DNA from 4 places in the Priestia sp. SRI_019 genome. Region 4 is predicted to be linked to each of the others. Evidence: riboswitches for the same ligand, from Rfam matches in the RefSeq annotation. Region 4 holds a riboswitch; each other region holds the start of a gene.
The links. A riboswitch is a leader RNA that binds a small molecule or an ion and turns the genes downstream of it on or off. The one in region 4 is predicted to bind S-adenosylmethionine.

Region 1 (5,116 bases), on a different contig from region 4:
ATCACCTTATTAGTGTCTTGCAGCACTTAAACCAGAAGAAAGCTCTCTTATTATTTATCTAATTATATTCAGTAATGGGTTGTTAAGAAGATCTTGTACCTAATAGAGGAACAAGTTTTTCAATGTGAGCGTATCGAATTAGAACGTGTGATATAGGAAGAAGAAATCTAGTCGTGATATACTAATAACAAACATAAAAGAAAATGGAGGGCACTATGACAAAACGATTAGATTTACGTGTCGATTTTGCGTTTAAATCGTTATTTGGCACACATGGAAATGAATCCATTTTAGCTGCCTTTTTAAATGCAGCACTTCGCTTTCCAGATGAAAAGAAGATTCAAACGGTTCAGTTATTAGATCCGCATTTTAATAAAGAAAACCAAGAAGATAAACGTTCGATTTTAGATGTACACGCGCAATTAGAAGATGGAAGCCGCGTCAATATAGAAATCCAACTTAATAATAAACATGATATGGAAAAGCGAACACTCTACTACTGGTCCAAAATGTATAGCAGCCAAATGAAAGAAGGCATGGACTACGGAGAGCTTTGTAAAACCATTACCATCAACATTGTAAACTTCCGTTATTTATCTCATATTAATCATTATCACTCCACCTTTCAGTTATATGAACGTGAACAAAAATTACTCTTAACGGATATGATAGAAATTCATTTTATGGAGCTACCTAAATTATTAATTAAATGGCGTAACAGAGAGGTAGATCCACGAGAAGATCAGCTTGTACGATGGTTATTATTGCTTGAAGCATCGGAAGATGAAGAAATCACTCAAGTATTGGAGGAGATTGCAATGCAAGAAGATCACGTGCTAAAAAAAGCAATAGATGAGTGGGAACGCGTAAGCCAAGATCCAGAAGTATTATTAGCTTATGAAGCCCGAAGAAAAGCATTGTTAGATGAGAAGTCAGCTTTAAAAAGAGCCGAAAGAAAAGGGAAAGAAGAAGCTATAAAATTAATGGCCATTGGAATGATCCAAGAAGGTATAGCGAGCAATATAATAAGTAAATTAACAGGGCTTTCTATAGAAGAAATTGAAAAGCTTCGTCATCAATAAATATAAAAAAGAGCTGTATCTAAAAGATACGGCTCTTTTTTCGAACATGGCAAATGTTTAATTTTCATGACAAGGAAATGAAACATCTAATCCCACTTTTTACAGTGTCATTTGTTTCTAAAAATTAGTATAGGGAGCAGACATAGAAATGATACATCCATTTTTTACCACGAATGCACTTCTTCTACAATAGGAAACTTAAAAGAAACAAGGAGGTGACACAACATGGCAAACAACAAAAGCAGCAACAACAATGAATTATTAGTATACGGTGCTGAACAAGCAATCGATCAAATGAAATATGAAATCGCGAGCGAATTTGGTGTAAACCTTGGTGCTGACACAACTGCACGTGCAAACGGATCAGTAGGTGGCGAAATCACTAAGCGTCTTGTGCAAATGGCTGAGCAACAACTTGGCGGCGGACGTTTCTAATAAAACTTTATAATGATGGCTGAAGGAAGAATGGATATCCATTCTTCCTTTTTCCGTTTATAAGATTCGCCTGTTTATCGTATTTCAACACATCTAGAATGCTGCTTATATAAAATTAAGAAACAAATCTCCCTTTTTAGTTAACTCCCCAGACATCTTGAGCAATTTTAATTATGTGACTAATTTTATTCCATTGTTCCTCTTCTGTTAACACATTTCCTTCTTCTGTACTTGCAAAGCCACATTGTGGACTCAATGACAAGTTAGCTAGAGGAACATACTGACTTGCTTCTTGGATTCTTTGCTTAATAATCTCAGTATCTTCTAGTGTAGGAAATTTAGATGTTACTAACCCTAATACAACAGTTTGATTGTTACCTGTAAAGCTTTTTAATGGTTCAAAATCTCCTGAACGGTTATCATCATATTCAAGGAAAAGCCCATCTACATGTAAGTTAGCAAAGATTGCATCGGATATAGTATCATAGCCGCCACTTGTGATATACGTAGATCTAAAGTTTCCACGGCAAATATGCATAGTAATGAGCATATCTTCAGGCTTTTTAGAAATAGCATCATTTAAGCAACTTACTCGCGTATCAATAATGTCCTTTACATCCATACCAAGCTTCTCAACAACCGCATTGATGCGTTCTTCAGAAACGAAATCAATCCAGGAAGTATCATCTAATTGTAGGTAACGGCAGCCTGCATCATAAAAAGCTTGAATGGCTTTTTGATAAGCAGCTACAGTATCATGATAAAATTGATCTCTGTTCCCATTGTAATATGTGTCCTCTTGAATTCGAGTAAATAACATGTTGGGGCTTGGAATTGAGAATTTAGCAACTTGGCTTCCATCACCATACTGTTCGACAGCTTCTTTTAAGAACGTGAAGTGTTCCAGCATATAATGTTGATTGAAGTCTACTTTACCTACTACCTTAATCGCTTTATTTTTTGTTTTTGCGCCTTTGAATTGGCTGATATATTCTGTCTCAAACTCCTCTACGCCTTCCAAGCCTGATAGGAAGTCCAAATGCCACCATGAGCGTCTAAATTCACCATCTGTAATCGATTTGAGCCCAATTTCAATTTGTTTATGAACCAGTTTTTCAATTTCTTTGTCCTCTACAGATTTTAAATCTTCTTTATTGATTCTTCCATTCGCATACGCTTCTCTTGCTTCTTTAAGGGGAGTCGTTCGTAAAAAGCTGCCTACGTGATCAGCTTTAAATGGAGCCTTCACTAATGTCTTAGTCATGGTTTTGTTTCCTTCTTTCTTTTCAAAATAAAAAACCTCTTCTTACAAATAAGAAGAGGTTAATAATCATTATGGATTCTCTTCTTATCTTCAAGCAAATTGCTACTGGAATTGGCACAGTACTTTAACAGTCTGTTGCCGAGGCTTCCAAGGGCCAGTCCCTCCACCTCTCGAGATAAGAATATTCAATTTAATTAACTAGAAAAAAGGTTACACTTGTTTTCTTAGCTTGTCAACAAAAAGTCGAAAAAATCAGAAATAACACACCTCTTATCTCATTACTTCCTCATTACCTACTGCAGTAAGGGTTCTTTGTTATTTTTTGATTGGACAGGCAAGCTTACCGTAGTAGGTACATAGTATCTAAAGTATTGTAACTCCGTTATCTAATCAGTAGCTAGTTCAGTATCGCTACCCCGTTAATACAAGCTGTATAACCCTATTGAAGCCATTTGTGGAACCTGTAAGGGAGCTGAGCCGAAGAGGCGAAGGGGGCGACCGGATGCGGTGAGCTGAAAAAACAGGTGTGTAAAAAGCACAAAAATTAAAAGAATGAAAGAAGGTATCAGCATGAGAAAAATAAAAGGGTTTACCTTTCGAAAAATCTTCCCTCTACCTCACAAATCATCTCTTACGAGACCTCGTCCCTTCAAGGCATATTCCTTTGTTCCGTTTAGTCCACTAGCCTTGCTTGACCCCACTATTCTGACCTTAGGAGGCATTTTCTTAGGGATTGCTATCATCGAACGAATATTAGAGCGATGGGGTGTCATTGATCTCGTTGATCAGTTCTCAAAAGTAATGCGCTTTATCTTGCCTGTCACCTTTTATGCGGCTCTATTTTACTTCTTTGCGACATTTATGTTTTAAGGAGGGTTCTAGATGTTTGAGAAACTAAAATTGCGTGGAAAGCTTATTAAAGCGTTTCGTACAGCAGAGATTTACCGGGTGGTGAAACGAGGAGACCGTACCTCCTATCTGTTTCCGAAAATTCATCAAATCGATAACCATCATACGTACACTCGGTACGCCTTTTCTTTACTAAATGGGATCGACCCTGAACTTTTAACGAAAAAAAGATGGGCCTTACGACAAGTATTAGGCAGCAACATCGAAATAAACGGCAACCTAAAGAATTTTAGTATCACCGTTCATCACAAAAGCCTACCTAAGATGCTCAATTATAATTATGAGGTTATTCATCCTCATATTGAGAAGATGGAGCTTCCTGTTTGTATTGGTCAAGATATCTATGGAAACCCCGTTTCATGGGACTTTGCGGATTTGGAAACCTTATTGATATCTGGTGAAATTGGAGCAGGAAAGAGCAGCTTAATGCGCGTGATTTTGACCACATGGGTGAAATATACATCGCCTGATGATTTGCGATTAGTATTAGTGGATCTTAAACGAGCTGATTTAGGTTTGTTTCATGGCATTGAACATGTGGATGCGCTTTGTTTTGAAGTCAAGGATATGAGAAAACCTTTTGCGTTACTACGAGCTGAAATGTATCGGCGAGGCGATTTACTGTTAGAACATGGCGTAACACATATCAGCAGGCTTCCTTTTAAGCTACCTCGTATCGTTGTGGTAATTGATGAAATGTCCATAGTAAAGAGAGAAACGGAGCTTGTAGAGATGATTCAACAGTTTGCCAGCCAAGGTCGTGCGCTAGGTGTCCATACGATTATTGCCATGCAGCGCCCAGATGCTGATTTATTAAACTCTGCGTTAAAAGCTAATTTAAGGGTGCGGATTTCTGGAAGGCAAGCCGATGCCACGAATGCGAAAGTAGCTGGAGTACTCGGGGCAGAAGAAATTGATGCTGCAGCCAGGGGGCGCATGAAAATTAAAATTGATGAGGTGAAGGAGTTTCAAGCCTATTTCTTAGATGAAGAGGCTTGTAAGGAACTACTTTCACCTTATAAAACAAAGGTAAAAGATCCTGAACCTCAACTGGAGGTTGTGTCACAGTCTATCTTTGGATTGTTAGAGAAGGAGGAACAGCGATGAGCTTTCGGTTATCTCAGCGTGATAAAGACATCATTACGTTTATCAATCAGTTTCGGGCTGTGGATCGAGACTCATTAGTGGAACTGTTCTTTAAACAGCTGAAATCACCCATAAATGCGTGTAATAGCGTGATGGTACGTTTATATCGATTAGAGCTAATTGAACGCACTCAGCAGTATTCTCCGACGGTCTATTTACCTGTGGATGCGAAGATTAAAAAGAACTCTCAAAAAATATTACATTTCCTTTCCATTCTAGATATCTATAAACAAATGTGTACGTATAGTGTGCCTAAACAGGTTATTGTCGAAGATAAGCC
Region 2 (5,116 bases), on a different contig from region 4:
ATGACCGCTTACAATAAAGCGAACTTCGTCATCTGTGTGAATATGCTTGCGCTGAAAGTTTTTTAACAATTCATCAATATTTGGTGTAGATTCCGATAACGAGATAACATCTTGAGCTTTATAGCCGCGGCGTTCAGAAATATCTTTAATATCCTCACCAAAAGCGTTTAAAATTTCTGTTTTTTCTTCATCAGTTAAATCATATTTTTCACGAAGATTTTCTGGAAGTTTTGTAATGTCCCAGTTTTCATAAATAACTTCATTGTTTGCCAGAAAAGCTGATACTTCCTCTTGAGTTTCAATTCTTTTATTGTTTACATGTAAGCGAATGTGCGCCATTGTTGTTTCCTCCTTTTATAAATGCACCTTTGGCTTAATGCCTTTAAGTGACAGTAATTTGACGTGGTAGCTAAATAGAAATTCATAGGCTTCTAGCGCTTTTTTTGTTTCAAATGCATTTTTCCCCCATACCGTAATCCCGTGGTTACGAATCAAAATCGCGCCTTGATCGCCTTTTATATGATGAGAAAACTCTTCTGCTAGTGTCGGAATATCTGCGTAATTCGGAATAATCGGAACAGTAATTTCCGCATCTTCTTCCCAAATACCTAGCGCCTTAATAATTTCTTGACCTTTGAATGAAATAACGCCTTCATCTCCGTACAGTTCAGAGATCACGTTGTTGTCGATTGTATGTACATGAAGGCTGCACCCAGCATTCGTTAAATTGTAAATCTTAACGTGCAGAAGCGTTTCAGCAGAAGGCTTTAAATGCGTGTCTTCTGCAGGCTTTCCGTATTGATCAACTAATAAAAAATCTTCATTTGTACGTTTTCGTTTGTCTTTTCCACTTGCTGATACAAAGAAAGTTGTCGGGTTTTGGTCCACTTTAATTGCTAAGTTTCCGCTTGTACCAAAGAACCAATCGCGCTCTGCCAGCTCATCTTTTATATCCGCAAGCTCGTGTAATCGCTGCTGAGCCATAATACTCATGCTTTCACCTCTTCTGTTAATTCTTGTAAATGGCGAATCACATCATAAAAAGTAGAAAAAGGACGATACGGTAGAGATAGCTCTTCACATTTTTTGATTAAAAAGTCACGTGCAATGACCGTATCAGCTAATTTGGCAGCCTGCAAATCCGTAATGGAATCGCCAATAACAACCGTATGATCTCTTTCATCTGAAAGATGGCGAATAATCGTTGGCTTACAGCAGCCGCAGTCATTTGTACACTGTTTATCACATGTATGAGGCCACGTAATGGAAATATGCTCACCGGAAAAATCAGATCCGTTGCAGTAGAGCATTTCCTCTGCAACTCGATTTCCCAAAAGTGGTTTTACAAAAAAGTCAATTCCTCCGCTTACAATATAAAGCGGAATATGGTGCTCTTTTGTATAGGCAATAAAATCATCAAATCCATCTCGAATAGCAGACGTCTCTAAAATATAAGAAATAATATCTTCTTTTAATTCCACGGGGAGCAAGGCAAACATTTGCCCTACTCCTTCTTGAATGGAGACACGCTGTGCCAACACGTCGTCTTTAATACTTTCCCACTCCGGAGGAGCAAATTGTTTCATAATAGCAATAATGTTATCGCTATTTGTAATTGTTCCATCAAAGTCACAAAAGATTTTTAACGATGTCATGCTTTCACCTCTACTGTTCCCCATAGTTGCAAAGCTTTTTGCAACTCTTTTGATTCTTCAGCTTTTTCGGCTAATGTTTGATGAGAGAGTACTGCATCTATCGCCGCACGGAATGCTTTTCCTCCTCCGATAGCTCCGTCTGGATGACCGTGAACTCCGCCTCCTGCATTAATAATGCTGTCGATTCCAAAGTCCTTCACAAGCTGCGGTACCATTCCAGGATGAATTCCTGCTGAAGGAACCGGGAAAGACTGCTTATATTTGTATACAGGACGCGTTAATTCGTAGGCAATGCCTGTCGTATCTTCAAGAGAAAGCGCTACGCTTCCGTATGGTGATGGAAACAGAGAGAAATCCGCTCCGGCTAAACGCAATAGCTTTCCAAGCAGTAATGAATTTGAAAAACCGTAAAACTCTGATGGCGTAAGCGCTCCGCTAACAGCTGGGTGTGCCATAATCGGCAAGTTAATTTCATCGTCTTCTCGAAGTGCCTGCAGTACGTCTAACCCGTAAGCAAATACATTGAATAAAAGAGCATCGGCTCCTAGCTCAGCTGCTTTTCTCGCTTTTTCTTTTAATTCAAACGTTCGACCCGTTAAATTAACAGCATACAGCGTGCGGTGTCCCGTTTTTTCGTATACTTCATTCAGTACTTTTTTCCCTTCTGTAACGCGAGCTTCAAAAGGTGTTCGTTCACTATCAAACAAAATCTCGTCGTCTTTAACCAAATCCACTCCGCCAAGCGCTTGCTCACGCAGCTGAGTTGTTATGTACGTCATATCTCTTCCAATCACGCCTTTAAAAATACTCATCACAAGCGGACGGTCATAAACGCTTAGTTTCTCTCGGATACCTTCTATTCCAAAGCGCGGGCCTGGGAATTGAGCTAATAATTCAGCAGGAAAATCCAAGTCTAATAATTTCACTTTTCCATCAAGTGATAGTTTTCCGAAAACCGTAACTAGAATAGCCGGTAAATCTTTTGAAAAGTTGGCAGTTGGATACGCAATTTTGACAATTGCCTGCTTAATTTCTCCGCCTAAATATCCGTTTACACGTTCGCAATCTTGAAGCTCAGTTACGGAAACGACGCGCCCTTTATGCTTTTGAAGCTGCTGTTGATCTAAAAGCGGCAGATCTGTCCATGAGCCGACGGTTAGTCCTAAAGCAATTCCTTCCGCTTTTTTATGAAAATTTCTTTTATTATCGTGTAGTAAGTAGCTTGCAACGATTTCACTCATTATGCTAAAAACTCCCTTGCTGTTTAATATCGTTAATAAAAAAACCTCTTCTGTGATTAAGAAGAGGCTTTCGTTGCTCTTCTTATCTCTCAGCTGCTGCTGCAAGAATTAGCACCGTGCTTAACATGCGTTAAGTCGGTTGCCGGGCTTCATCGGGCTAGTCCCTCCACCTACTCTTAATAAGAAAGTTGCTATTTATTTAAATTAAATTCATAGATTATATACTAAATAAAAAATACCGCTAGGATTTATCGGTTATTAATCTCGTTAACTTCTTACATATTAAGCCAACTCAAAAAGGATTGTCAATGCGTTTTTAAAATAAATCTAATTTTTTTATTCGAGATACAGCTTCTCTCATGCGCTCTTCATCCGTCAGCAGTCCTACGCGCACATAGCCTTCACCATATGTTCCAAAGCCTACTCCAGGCGCCACTACAACGTGAGCTTTTTCAAGAAGTAAATCTGAAAACTGTTCAGAAGTATATCCTTCAGGAACTTTTAGCCATGCAAAAAAGGAGCCCGCTGGAGATGTAACATCCCAACCAATTTCTCGAAGCCCTTGAATAAAGGTATTGCGTCTAGATTCATAGCGCTTAACTAAATCATTTACACATTGTTGAGACTCCAACAGAGCTGCGGCGGCTGCCTCTTGAACCGCCCCAAAGAGGCTGACATACATATGATCTTGAAGAAGATTAATAGCTTCTACAACACTTTCATTTCCTACAGCAAATCCAACTCGCCATCCCGCCATGTTATACGTTTTAGAAAGAGTATAAATTTCAATTCCCGTCTCTTTTGCACCAGGAGTCTGTAAAAAGCTGATTGGCTTTTTACCATCAAATCCAATTGCTCCGTAGGCAAAGTCGTGTACCACACAAATATCGTGCTTGGCAGCAAACGCCACGGTGTCTTCAAAAAATTCTGCCGTTGCCACTGCACCGGTAGGATTATTGGGATAGTTTAAAAACATGAGCTTTGCCTGTTCTTTAGCACGTTCACTTACCTCTTCGTATACGGGTAGAAAATGATTTTCAGCCGTGAGCGGCATCACTTCCATCTTTGCTTTTGCAAGCTCTACTCCAGACCAGTAATCAGGATACCCAGGATCCGGAACCAGCACCGTATCTCCAGGGTTTAATAAGCACTGCGGGATTTCAACAAGTCCACCCTTTCCGCCAAATAAAATAGCTACTTCTTTTTCAGGATCCACATCAACGCCATATTCTCGTTTATAAAAAGTCGCAACGGCCTCTTTTAAAAACTGGTGCCCCCGAAATGGAGAATATTTATGATGCATAGGATTAGCACTTGCTTTTTGCAGTGTTTCTACAATATGTGAAGGAGTAGGCTGATCAGGATTTCCCTGCCCTAAGTTAATAACGTCGTGCCCTTGGGCCATTACTTTTCCTACCTTGCCTACAAGTGATGCAAAAAATTGTTTTGGTAAACTTTTTAATAGTTCCGATTGCTCAAATTGTTTCATCATCGCACACCTTCTCAAAAAATTCTTGAAATTCTAGTCACAAATAATATATTGTAATACTCAACTTGTAAAGTCATTTTTTTCAACTACTAAAAAAAGGACGGATGATAAAGTGAGTGTAAAAATTACGTGTTTGCAGCTTGATATTGCGTTTGGAAACCCAACTAAAAACCGAAAATATATCGAACAAAAAATGACGGAAGCCCTGAAAGAAAACCCTGATATCCTTGTGCTTCCTGAGCTATGGGATACAGCTTATGATTTGACGCGGCTAGACGAAATTGCAGATGATGAAGGGCAGCAAGCCAAGCAATTAATCTCTCAGTTTGCTAAAACGAACGAAGTAAATATCGTGGCAGGTTCGATCGCGAAAAAAACAGAGCAAGGCGTCACGAATACGATGTATATTTTTGACCGAAAAGGTCGTGAAGTATCACAATACAGTAAGCTGCACTTATTTAAATTAATGGATGAACACCTGTATTTAGAAGCAGGAACAGCAAAAAATCTTTTTACACTTGAACAGTCTTTATGCGCAGGAGTTATTTGTTACGATATTCGTTTTCCAGAATGGATTCGGGTTCATACTAGCAGCGGAGCAGAAGTCTTGTTTGTTGTCGCTCAGTGGCCGGCTCCAAGACTTGCCCACTGGAAAGCACTGCTTATTAGCCGTGCAATCGAAAATCAATGCTACGTAATCGCATGTAATCGTGTAGGCCAAGATCCTAATA
Region 3 (5,116 bases), on a different contig from region 4:
TCGATTCACACTTCTTGCAGTAGAAGCTGTGTTCAAAGAATAAAGGTGTAATTCCTAATTCATCTGCTGTAAAGTTACTGAAGATTTTCTGTGCATCATATGTTCCGTAGTAGTCACCAACACCAGCGTGATCACGGCCTACAATGAAATGCGTGCATCCAAAGTTTTTTCGAACCATTGCATGAAAAATCGCTTCTCTAGGTCCAGCATAACGCATCGCAGCAGGGAAAACTGCTAAAGCTACACGATCGCTAGGATAATAGTTCTCTAAAAGTACTTCATAACTTTCCATACGGATATCTGCTGGGATATCATCTGACTTTGTTTCTCCTACAAGAGGATTTAAGAACAGGCCGTCTACAATTTCTAATGCCGTTTTTTGAATATATTCGTGCGCACGGTGAACAGGGTTACGAGTTTGGAATCCAACAACCGTTTTCCAACCGCGTTCTTCAAATGCTGCTCTTGTTTCAGTTGGATCTAGGTAATACTTTTCAAAACGCGTTTTAGGTGTACGTTCTACAAGTACGATTGGACCTGCTACGTATACATTTGGGCGTTCCATCATTTTTTTCACGCCAGGATGAGCAAGTTCTGCTGTGCGGTACACATTTTCCGCTTCTTTTTCTTTATTAGGCGTATATACTTCAGAAACTTCTAAAACACCATACGTTACGCCGTTTTGAACAAGCTTTACTTTGTCGCCAATGTTTAATTCTTTAGCTTGCTCTTCTGTTACAGGAAGAGTGATAGGAATACTCCATACTGTTCCATCTGCTAAACGCATATTTTCAACAACTGATTGATAATCTTTTTCTCCTAAAAACCCTGTAATTGGGCTGTAAGCACCAATTCCAATTAGTTCTAAATCACTTAGAGCCATGTTATCTACTTCGATTTCTTTTGTTAGTGACGTGTAGTCATATGTTGGTTGATATAAATTAATTAATTCTCCACCGTGTGCTTGAATTGTTGTCATTTTGTAAAATCCTCCTTAAATAATTAACACAATATAATAAAAAGCACTTGAATCACGCAGTCATTTTTTCTTTTTCCGACTGCAAGTTTGCTCTTTTTCTTCTAGTCGCTCTAGCTAAGCTTAGAACACCTGCTGTGGCAATGCAGCCGCTAGCTAACACCACAAATGAATATAAGTCGCTTTCAAGTACTAATTTCACAAGAACATATGAGATTACGAGTGAAAATACGGGGGATACCACCCAAACCTTTAACATTTGAATGACCACTTCACGCTGTTCTTTCGTGAATCCCGTTTTCGCTGCTCCTATTCCAATAATAGAAGACGTAGTGACCTGTGTAAGCGGTACTGGCAAACCAAAAAGTGAAGCTGCTGTAACAAGAGAAGCACCAGTACCCGAGATAATGCACCCTTCTCCTACAGAATAGCGAGTAATTTTTTTCCCGTTTGTTTCAATAACTCGGCCTCCTAGTAAAAGAGCTCCGAGCGCCACAGCCAATCCTCCTGCTATGACACCCGTTGTGGCATCCATTAATCCAGCTCCTACTAGAGGACCGACAGCATTTGCCACGTTATTCATTCCAGCTGAGAAGGCTTCAAAGAATCCCGTGGCTATAACTAAAATCGTTAAAACTCTTTTCCACTTTCCCTCTGCTTCTTTTTTATGCGCTCTGCGTTTTATCACTTTTCCAATCAAAAAAGCAATGACAAATGAAACCAGCGGAACAATAATCCAAAAAGACATGACAACTAAAAGTTTTTCCACATACAGAGATTGATAAGCTACTCCTACTCCAACAACTGAACCAACCGTTACTTCACTTGTTGATAGAGGGATACCAATTAAATTCGCGAAAAAGAGTGACAGCGTTGCAGCAGCCAGAATGATAATAACTAATTCTACTGACAGCAATTTTTCAGGTATGATACCTGAACTGATGGTTTTTACCACCTCGCCGCCTCCGATAATGGCTCCGAGCACAATACCTACAGCACAGATGAACAAGGCTACTCTTCGCTTTTTAATCGCACCGGAGCCGTATGAAACGCCCATAGCTGCTGCTGCACCGCTTGCCCCAATATTCATTGCAAAAAAAAGCGCAATGATAAAGGCAACATATAAAAGCATCATTTATTCAGCTCTTTCGTATTTAAGATTCGTGTAATCCGCATTCAACTTTTTGTGTACCTGCCCATCTTCCTGAACGTAAATCGTCTACGTTGTAGGCAGGTGCGGTACAAGGCTCACAGCCGATGCTTGGGTAGCCTTGATCATGAAGTTTGTTATATGGTAACTCATGCTTATACACATAGCGCCAAACTTCTTTCCAAGACCAATGAATTAACGGGCAGACTTTAACTTTCTTGAATTTCTCATCTTTATTAAAATAATTCGTGTTGGCACGAGATTCAGACTGCTCGCGTCTCAAACCAGAAATCCACGCATCATAAGGAGCAAGTGATTCCCTTAACGGGATGATTTTTCGAATTTGACAGCATAGGTTAGGCTGACTCTTCCAAAGCTCATCTCCATGTTTCTCAGCTTGTTCTGCAAGAGTTAAATCCGGTTTTTTTATATGAATACGCAAATCAGGAAAGCGTTCTTTAATTGCATCAATCACTTCATATGTTTCTTTAAAATGAACGCCCGTATCTAAAAAGACAATTTCAGCATCTTTTTTCACTTTTGAAATTAAATCAATTAACACGATCCCTTCAATACCAAAGCTTGATGCGTAAATAATTGAATCTCCGTAGGTATCATACGCCCACTGCAATGCTGAAAGGGCTCCTTTTGTTTCATCTTCACTGTCGAACTCTGGAAATGTATCACTCCAGTTTTCGTACGTATATAAGTCTGCCATTTTCTTCACTCCAATTCTCAGTTATCCGCGTTATCCAATAAAAAAAGACGGTTTTACCCACTAGAATTGGATAAAACCGCCTCTAGTGTGTCTAGTCAGCGAAACTATTTAATTCTTACTTTGCTTCGACGTGCTCAAAGATTTGTTTTAAGTCGGGGGTTACAGTCATTGATGTCCCTCCTTAAATTATCGCTTGCGCTATATCAAAATAAAAAGTCTTCCATATTGAAAGACTGGGTAGGCAATAAATTTTCACCTTATCTTTCAAAATGATACACACTTTGCTGGAATTAGCACCTTGCTAAGCAGGTTGCCGGGGTTCAGCGGGCCAGATCCCTCCACCACTCTTGATAAGCATTTTTTAAAAATTTTAGCATATTTAGAATATTTGTCAACATTAAAAATCATATATCCGATAAGAAAACTATACTTTAAATTCACAGAAATATCTATACTTTTATTTAAAACAACATATGTAAATTTAAACCAAATGTGAACATATCAGTTTATAAAACGCTTTCTTTTCCCTCAACTTTTTATATTCTCTTCCTAAATAAAACACAACACCTCTCTATAAAATTAATAAGGGATTTATAAGCTTTACGGATAATTCACCCACATTAGCACACATTACAGATAACACTGACTGACAGATAGGAGCTATATAAGATGGAGAGACAATCCTTTCAATTAGACGATACAATTAAAAATAATGTACGAACATATTTACAGCAAATTTCAACTGAAGCCTCTAATTTAATCAAACATTTAGATACGAGTGATCATTGTATCCTATGTGATTTTGAGGAGATGAGGAGGTTATTTCAAGATGTTCAAGCTACGGCCGCCTCTTATTACTTGCGTCATTATCTATCGCCTTATACATTTGAATATGCTGCTCTGTCCTTAGCTATTCATAACCTTTCTGAGAAACGTCACGGCGCTTTAATTGTCATTGAACGGGAACAAAATGTAGACCCTCTTATTCAAAAGGGAATGCCTATTCAAGCTCCTGTCAGCGCTACGCTAGTTGAGACACTGTTCTACCCAGGGACCCCCTTACATGACGGAGCCGTCCTAATTAGAAATAATCAGCTTATCTCAGCTGCTAATGTTTTACCTCTCTCGTCTATTATTTCAACGACCAAAAAATTGGGAACACGTCACCGTGCAGCCATTGGAATGTCGGAAAAATCGGATGCACTAATTTTAGTTGTATCTGAAGAAACAGGCAAAATTTCGTTTGCTCTTGATGGAAGCCTCTACCCTATTCACTCCAGCAAAAATATGATTTAAGAGCCCTTTCCTGATAAGCAGCCCTATCTTGACTTCTATATCCTTTCTCTTTAATATATTTCATAGTTTTTACATACTATAGATACGGGTGATGCATATGACAATTTTAAAATTTGAACATGTAGGCGTTCAAGTAAAGGATATAGAAGAATCTATTGAGTTCTATACGCAAAAAGTGGGATTAGAGCTCATCGAAACACTACCACATACCGATCCGTCTTTGAAGCTAGCTTTTCTAGGTTTAGAAGGCAATGTAATCGTAGAGTTAATTCAAGGGTATAACTCAAGCTTACCTAACGAAGGTAAAGTTCATCATTTTGCGCTGGCGGTAGACGGAATTGAAGAGGAGTTTGAGCGTTTAAAATCAGCAGGCGTTTCATTTGTGGAAGAAAACATTGTAACTTTGCCAAATGGAGCAAGATACTTATTTTTCTACGGTCCAGACAAAGAATGGATTGAATATTACGAAGTAAAAAGATAAAGATATCTTATACCTTCAGTGAAAAATGGTCATACTGTGGCTATGACTAATTACTGGAGGTTTTTTTATGATGGAATGGCTATTATTTCGACTTTTCCGTCGTTCTATTTTAGTGCGGCTTCTTTTTATTATCGGCTGCCTTGTTCTACTTTTTGGCATGCTTATACATTTCCTAGAGCCGCAAACGTTTGGGAATGTATTTGAAGGAATTTGGTGGGTTATTATTACAATCTCTACTATAGGGTACGGTGATTTTGCTCCGACCACTACGATTGGAAGGTTAGCTGCAATTATTTTAGTCCTGATCGGAACAGGATTTATTACCACTTATTTTGTTACGCTTTCTAAAATTGCTGTTTCCGCTGAGAGCGCTTATTTGGAAGGGAATTTAAAATTTTATGGAAAAGATCACTTCATCGTTGTTGGGTGGAATGAGCGCGCCAAACTCGTGTTAGAGTCTTATCGCGACGCATTTCATAAAGAAGACATTGTTCT
Region 4 (5,116 bases):
AGTAAAATAGCGGAGCCATTATTCCTTTTTTGAATCAAAGCACCATGAATACGTTCCATTGCCCCAATATCCACTCCTCGCGTTGGTTCAGCAGCAAGTAGAAAAGAAGTGTTTTGCCCAAGCTCTCTGGCAACAATCAATTTTTGCAGATTTCCCCCTGACAGCTCTCCTGCTTTTTGCTTAGATGAAGTGGCTTTAATCGAAAATTCATTTATCCATTCCTCCACGCTCGACTTGAATATCTTTCTTTTCAGCCAGCCCATCTTCGAGTAAGAAGCTTTATACTGATAGCCCATCAGTGCATTTTCTTCAATCGTATCGTCTTTGGAGGCTCCCCACATATAGCGGTCTTCTGGAATATGAGCGATGCCTGCTTCTCTTCTTTCACGCACAGATCGCCCTGTAAGTTGCTCATCGCCAAGTTTGATACTGCCACTATCTGTTTCTATTAATCCAGCAATGGCTTGAAGCAGCTCTGATTGTCCATTTCCCGACACGCCTGCAATACCGACAATTTCGCCTGCAGAAACGTGAAGAGACACATTTTGCAATACGTTTTTTTGTCCTTTTCCTTTTAAAAAGAGATTTTGTACGTTTAAATGAGAGGTACCTTGTGATGGTATTCTTGCAGGACGCTCTTTTAATTCTCGCCCTACCATCAGCTTGGCTAGGTGGTGAGCATTGGTATCTTCTTTACTTGTGACGCCGGCTACTTTACCATTTCGAAGAACCGTAATGCGGTCCGCTACTTCCATCACTTCTTGCAGCTTATGTGTAATAATAATGATACTTTTACCTTGAGAAGCTAAAAAACGGATTGTTTTTAATAGTTCCTTCACTTCATGAGGAGTAAGAACGGCGGTAGGCTCGTCTAAAATAATGATTTCTGCTCCTTGATACAGCACTTTTAAAATCTCAATCTTTTGCTGTTCTCCAATTGAGCAATGTTTTACTTTCTTATGAACATCTACTGAAATTTGATAGGTTTGGGTTAATTGCTGTACATCTGCTTTCGCCTGCCTTCTATTAAAAAAGAGGCCTTTCTTTGGCTCATGCCCCAAGACAATGTTTTCAGCCACTGTAAAATGCGGAAAAACCATAAAATGCTGATGCACCATACCTATTCCATTTTTGATCGCATCTGCAGGAGATGAAAACGAGACGGTTCTCCCGTGTAACTGAATACTTCCTGAACTCGGCTTTTCCATTCCGTAAAGCATCCTCATCAACGTCGTTTTTCCAGCGCCATTTTCTCCAACGAGCGCGTGAACCTCGCCTTTTTTCAGTTTAAAGGACACGTTATCATTTGCTAAAAATGAACCGTATTTCTTCGTCAAATTCGTTAACTGCAGCAGCTCACTCATTCTATTCATTGCTCCTTTCCCCATTAGGATTTTTTCAAAAATAAGAAAGAGAAGCCAGCCTTACTCGACTTCTCTTTTCAACTCACTTTGCTAACGGATCTTTTACCACTGTTTTTCCATCAATAATCGAATCTTTAATTTCTTTTAATTGATCAATTACATCTTGCCCTACAAAGTCATTAAGAGGCGTCTTGCTGTCTTGAGTCACATACGTTAACCCAACACCTTTTTCTTTCAAGCCGTATGTCACTACGCCCGATTTAAATTTGTCATTTGCCAGTGCTTCTACCGTTTCATAAGCAGCCGCATCAGATCCTTTTAACTGCGATAAAACGATATGCTCAGGATCTACTTCCGTACGGTCAATATCTTGGCCAGCCGTATAAAAACCCTTTTCTTTTGCTGCTTCAAATACACCCAAGTCGCCTACCGCTGAAGCTCCGGCGATAAAGTCAGCTCCTTTTGAAGCCTGTAAAATAGCAAGTTCTTTTGCTTTAGCTGGATCAGAGAAGCTTCCAACATAGTTTACTAGAAACTCTGCTTTTGGATTTGTTGATTGTAATCCTTCTTTAAAACTTACCGTCCATTTTTTTAATAATGGAATATCATCAGCTGCAACCATTCCTACTTTATTCGTTTTTGTAACTAATCCTGCCGCTGCTCCTAATAAATATGAAGCTTCTTGTTCACGGAATACAACGCTTCTTACATTTGGTAAATCGACCACTGTATCAATAATCGCAAATTGACGCTGCGGGTTTTCTTGAGCTACTTTTTTCAATGCATCTTCGGATTCAAAAGAAGACGTAATAATCAAATCATAATTTTCTGCTACGGCAGCACGCAAGTTACTTTCAATGGCTGCTTGGTCCGTAGATTCAATTGTCTTTACATCAATGTTGTACTTCTTCCCAGCGCGTTTTGCTCCATCATCCATTTGTTGAAAAAACGGGTTAACTCCAATCTTTTCAGGTAAAACAAGAGCAATTCGCTTCTTTCCTTTCTCTTCACTTCCGCTGCTTTTTGTGCTTTTTGACTGACAGCCAGTTACGAGTAGTACAAGCGCAACGGCTAAAATAAGAAGTCTCTTCATTTAACTTACTCCCCCTATAATATAAAAAAAGCTCTTCCTTTATATAAAGGAAGAGCTCGTTAACCAAACGTCTCTTCCTCATCTTCAAGAACATACTGTTCTTAAGGATTTGGCACCATTCTGTCATAGACAGCGGTTGCCGGGTTTCACAGGGCCAGTCCCTCCACCTCTCTTGATAAGGAAAACAATAGCTATTTGTTTTATGTAATATAGTCAATATTAATAGTTTTTTAACAATTGTCAATATTATTTTTCTTTTTCACGCAAAAAACTTAAAAAACAGATAGGATTATATGGTTTTAGTCTACTAAAATACAGATCAATCTTCTAAATTAATCATCGTATGCTTTCTAGCAAAGCGCTTACGGTAAGTCAGCTAGTCTTCTAGAAGGGTCATGTGTAGCAGAGCACTTTTATTACATCTCTTTTGTTAATCCACTATCGATTGAAATCACTTTACCAAGAATGTTAGACTTTTCCTGAGCGATATTTTTTAAGAGGTGTTAACGTTGAAATTGATGAAAGAATTATCTGGAGTAGCTATTGGACTCATTATCGCTTTGGCGGTTTCAAAAATCTTTTTTGATACCCCGACCAATATTGGAATTGTAGTTATTTTTATTACTAGTATGGTCGTAACAGGTATAGCAAGAGCGAAACTAAGATAAGATAAAAAAATCACTACCTTTTATTAGTAAAGTGGTGTTTTCTTTTAGCTGCTTTAGTATAAGTAATCTCGGTTAATATCTAATATTTTATAATGAATTAGAACCCTCTCTATATTACGTTTTTTACCTAATAAAGGAATATAAACCAATCTTTTAACCTATGATAAATGAATTGTTTTTTGCTTTTTACTTTACCTGACGTTTACATTCTAAAAGACGTGTTAAATTATATATATATCAGTTACCAACTAAACTAAGACTCCTTGACTATTCTGGCCTACCTGCTCTTTTAGGTAGACTGAAGTTGCTAAATCGTTATATATAGGAGGAAAAAATCATGAAAATGAAACAACGACTATCAAAAGCAGCGGCGGCTGCAACGATTACAGGAATTGCTGCGTTTGGATTTGCTCCTGTCGCTCAGCTTGATACACCAGCCCACGCAGCTACATCTCAAGAAACAAGCAGTCAAAGTCAAACAGCTGTAAAAAACATTAATGAAATTTACAACGCCGCAGTAAAAGGTGAAGTGCCACGCCTAACGGCAGACTTCAAAATTGGCAAAACACTGCGTCAAGACGTTCGCGATCAGTTCGGTCCCCCGCCTGAAGGTTCATCAAACAACTTTGACTACTATCACCCGGAAATGGGTCACCCTGGATACGCATTTGGCTATGATCAAAATAACGTCATTAACGAAATCCGCTATTTTGGTACAAATGTAGAGCGTCAAACAAATCTAGGCTCCATCACCCAAGCTAACTTAAAGAAAGAATTAGGTCAGCCGAACTTTACAAGCAAAGTAAAAGGTGATGGTACGGCTCAAACGAAGTACACCTATCACGCCGGCGCCTATGATCTTGAATTCATTTTTGATGATAGCAAAACGTTAAATCACGTTAATTTAGTTAAAAAACCTTAAGTAATAGAAAAAGTAGCAGGCTGTCTGCTACTTTTTTTCATGAAATAAAACCAATGCTGAATCCGCTACGTGTTCATACCCAATCTCCATATAAATCTTGTTAGACGTAGGATTTGTCATATCTGTGTATAAACTTGTTGTTTGAACTCCTTCGTCTAGCATAAGCTGAGAAAGCGTGGATACACAGCTTGAGGCATAGCCTTTTTTACGTTCTTCAAGAGGTGTGTACACATAGTTAATCGTAATGTTATGGGCCGTTGGGCGCGTAGCATTGGCAATCGACACATACTTGCCATTCACTTCCCATAAAAATAACCTTCCTGCTTTAATAAAAGCTTCTCCTGTTTTGGCAGCTTGTTCTTTTGATACAGGCTCTCCAATGACGCCCATAAACTCCCAAATCCATTCTGTCACGAGCCGAAGGTGCTTTAATCTTGCTTTTACCAGCATACCTTCAGCTTCCACAGCTTTTTTCACTTTGTCTAACCGGTAAATGCGCTGATCCATTTTCAAAGAAGCTTCTTGATTTTTTAAATCTGCTAGTTTTTGAGAAAGATATAAAACCGTTTGTTTCTCTCCAACTAAACCCGGTATGTCGATTTCTTGTAACAGCTCTGCCGCTTCGCTTAGTTCACTCTCCGTTAGCTGCTGTATTTGAGACAGGATGATTTGCTTAGGATGGGTTTGCAGAAACACAAGCGCAGCACGGCTGTCTTTTAAAATAACACCCATAAAATTTGGTTTGCTGTTTTCCTGCAAGCTGTGTAAAATGCCAAGCGCTAAGTTATAAAGAACTTCATTCTTTGATAAAAGCGGCTCTACTTGGTTTTTAAATTCCTGCACTTCTCTATATCTATGTAACTGGATCATTTTCTTTCTACCTCCGCAAATGCTCTTACCGGAAACGTTCCAACTCCTTTTATTTTAGGAGGCACGGCGTAAAATAAAAAGGACTCCGCCGTTAGTTGATCTAAGTGACATAAGTGTTCAGCAATTACAATGTCCCCTCCTAACAGCAGCGTATGAGCTGGTCTTGCTTTTCCTTTTGTATCGTCAATATTCATCGAAT

Region 1: linked by a shared signal. The riboswitch ahead of AC2YJL_RS25175 (5-methyltetrahydropteroyltriglutamate--homocysteine S-methyltransferase) and the one ahead of AC2YJL_RS05595 (BMP family lipoprotein) in region 4 are both predicted to bind S-adenosylmethionine.
Region 2: linked by a shared signal. The riboswitch ahead of mtnW (2,3-diketo-5-methylthiopentyl-1-phosphate enolase) and the one ahead of AC2YJL_RS05595 (BMP family lipoprotein) in region 4 are both predicted to bind S-adenosylmethionine.
Region 3: linked by a shared signal. The riboswitch ahead of AC2YJL_RS20905 (phosphoadenylyl-sulfate reductase) and the one ahead of AC2YJL_RS05595 (BMP family lipoprotein) in region 4 are both predicted to bind S-adenosylmethionine.

The regions. Positions count from the first base shown of each region.
Region 1 covers NZ_JBYCZN010000008.1:52,942-58,057, reverse strand. Annotated here, with positions in the region: gene AC2YJL_RS25185 (Rpn family recombination-promoting nuclease/putative transposase) at 216-1,082, shown strand; gene AC2YJL_RS25180 (alpha/beta-type small acid-soluble spore protein) at 1,308-1,517, shown strand; gene AC2YJL_RS25175 (5-methyltetrahydropteroyltriglutamate--homocysteine S-methyltransferase) at 1,654-2,781, opposite strand; SAM riboswitch class I at 2,863-2,963, opposite strand; gene AC2YJL_RS25170 (hypothetical protein) at 3,352-3,651, shown strand; gene AC2YJL_RS25165 (FtsK/SpoIIIE domain-containing protein) at 3,664-4,797, shown strand; gene AC2YJL_RS25160 (hypothetical protein) at 4,794-5,116, shown strand, end outside.
Region 2 covers NZ_JBYCZN010000002.1:1,451,928-1,457,043, forward strand. Annotated here, with positions in the region: gene AC2YJL_RS17630 (1,2-dihydroxy-3-keto-5-methylthiopentene dioxygenase) at 1-339, opposite strand, end outside; gene AC2YJL_RS17635 (methylthioribulose 1-phosphate dehydratase) at 355-993, opposite strand; gene AC2YJL_RS17640 (2-hydroxy-3-keto-5-methylthiopentenyl-1-phosphate phosphatase) at 990-1,655, opposite strand; gene mtnW (2,3-diketo-5-methylthiopentyl-1-phosphate enolase) at 1,652-2,896, opposite strand; SAM riboswitch class I at 2,976-3,082, opposite strand; gene AC2YJL_RS17650 (pyridoxal phosphate-dependent aminotransferase) at 3,213-4,385, opposite strand; gene AC2YJL_RS17655 (carbon-nitrogen family hydrolase) at 4,498-5,116, shown strand, end outside.
Region 3 covers NZ_JBYCZN010000004.1:6,200-11,315, forward strand. Annotated here, with positions in the region: gene sat (sulfate adenylyltransferase) at 1-979, opposite strand, end outside; gene cysP (sulfate permease) at 1,032-2,111, opposite strand; gene AC2YJL_RS20905 (phosphoadenylyl-sulfate reductase) at 2,131-2,844, opposite strand; SAM riboswitch class I at 3,099-3,201, opposite strand; gene cdaS (sporulation-specific diadenylate cyclase CdaS) at 3,514-4,140, shown strand; gene AC2YJL_RS20915 (VOC family protein) at 4,238-4,621, shown strand; gene AC2YJL_RS20920 (potassium channel family protein) at 4,689-5,116, shown strand, end outside.
Region 4 covers NZ_JBYCZN010000001.1:1,084,831-1,089,946, reverse strand. Annotated here, with positions in the region: gene AC2YJL_RS05600 (ABC transporter ATP-binding protein) at 1-1,364, opposite strand, end outside; gene AC2YJL_RS05595 (BMP family lipoprotein) at 1,447-2,457, opposite strand; SAM riboswitch class I at 2,533-2,639, opposite strand; gene AC2YJL_RS05590 (hypothetical protein) at 2,967-3,125, shown strand; gene AC2YJL_RS05585 (YjgB family protein) at 3,463-4,047, shown strand; gene AC2YJL_RS05580 (GNAT family N-acetyltransferase) at 4,075-4,917, opposite strand; gene AC2YJL_RS05575 (cyclase family protein) at 4,914-5,116, opposite strand, start outside.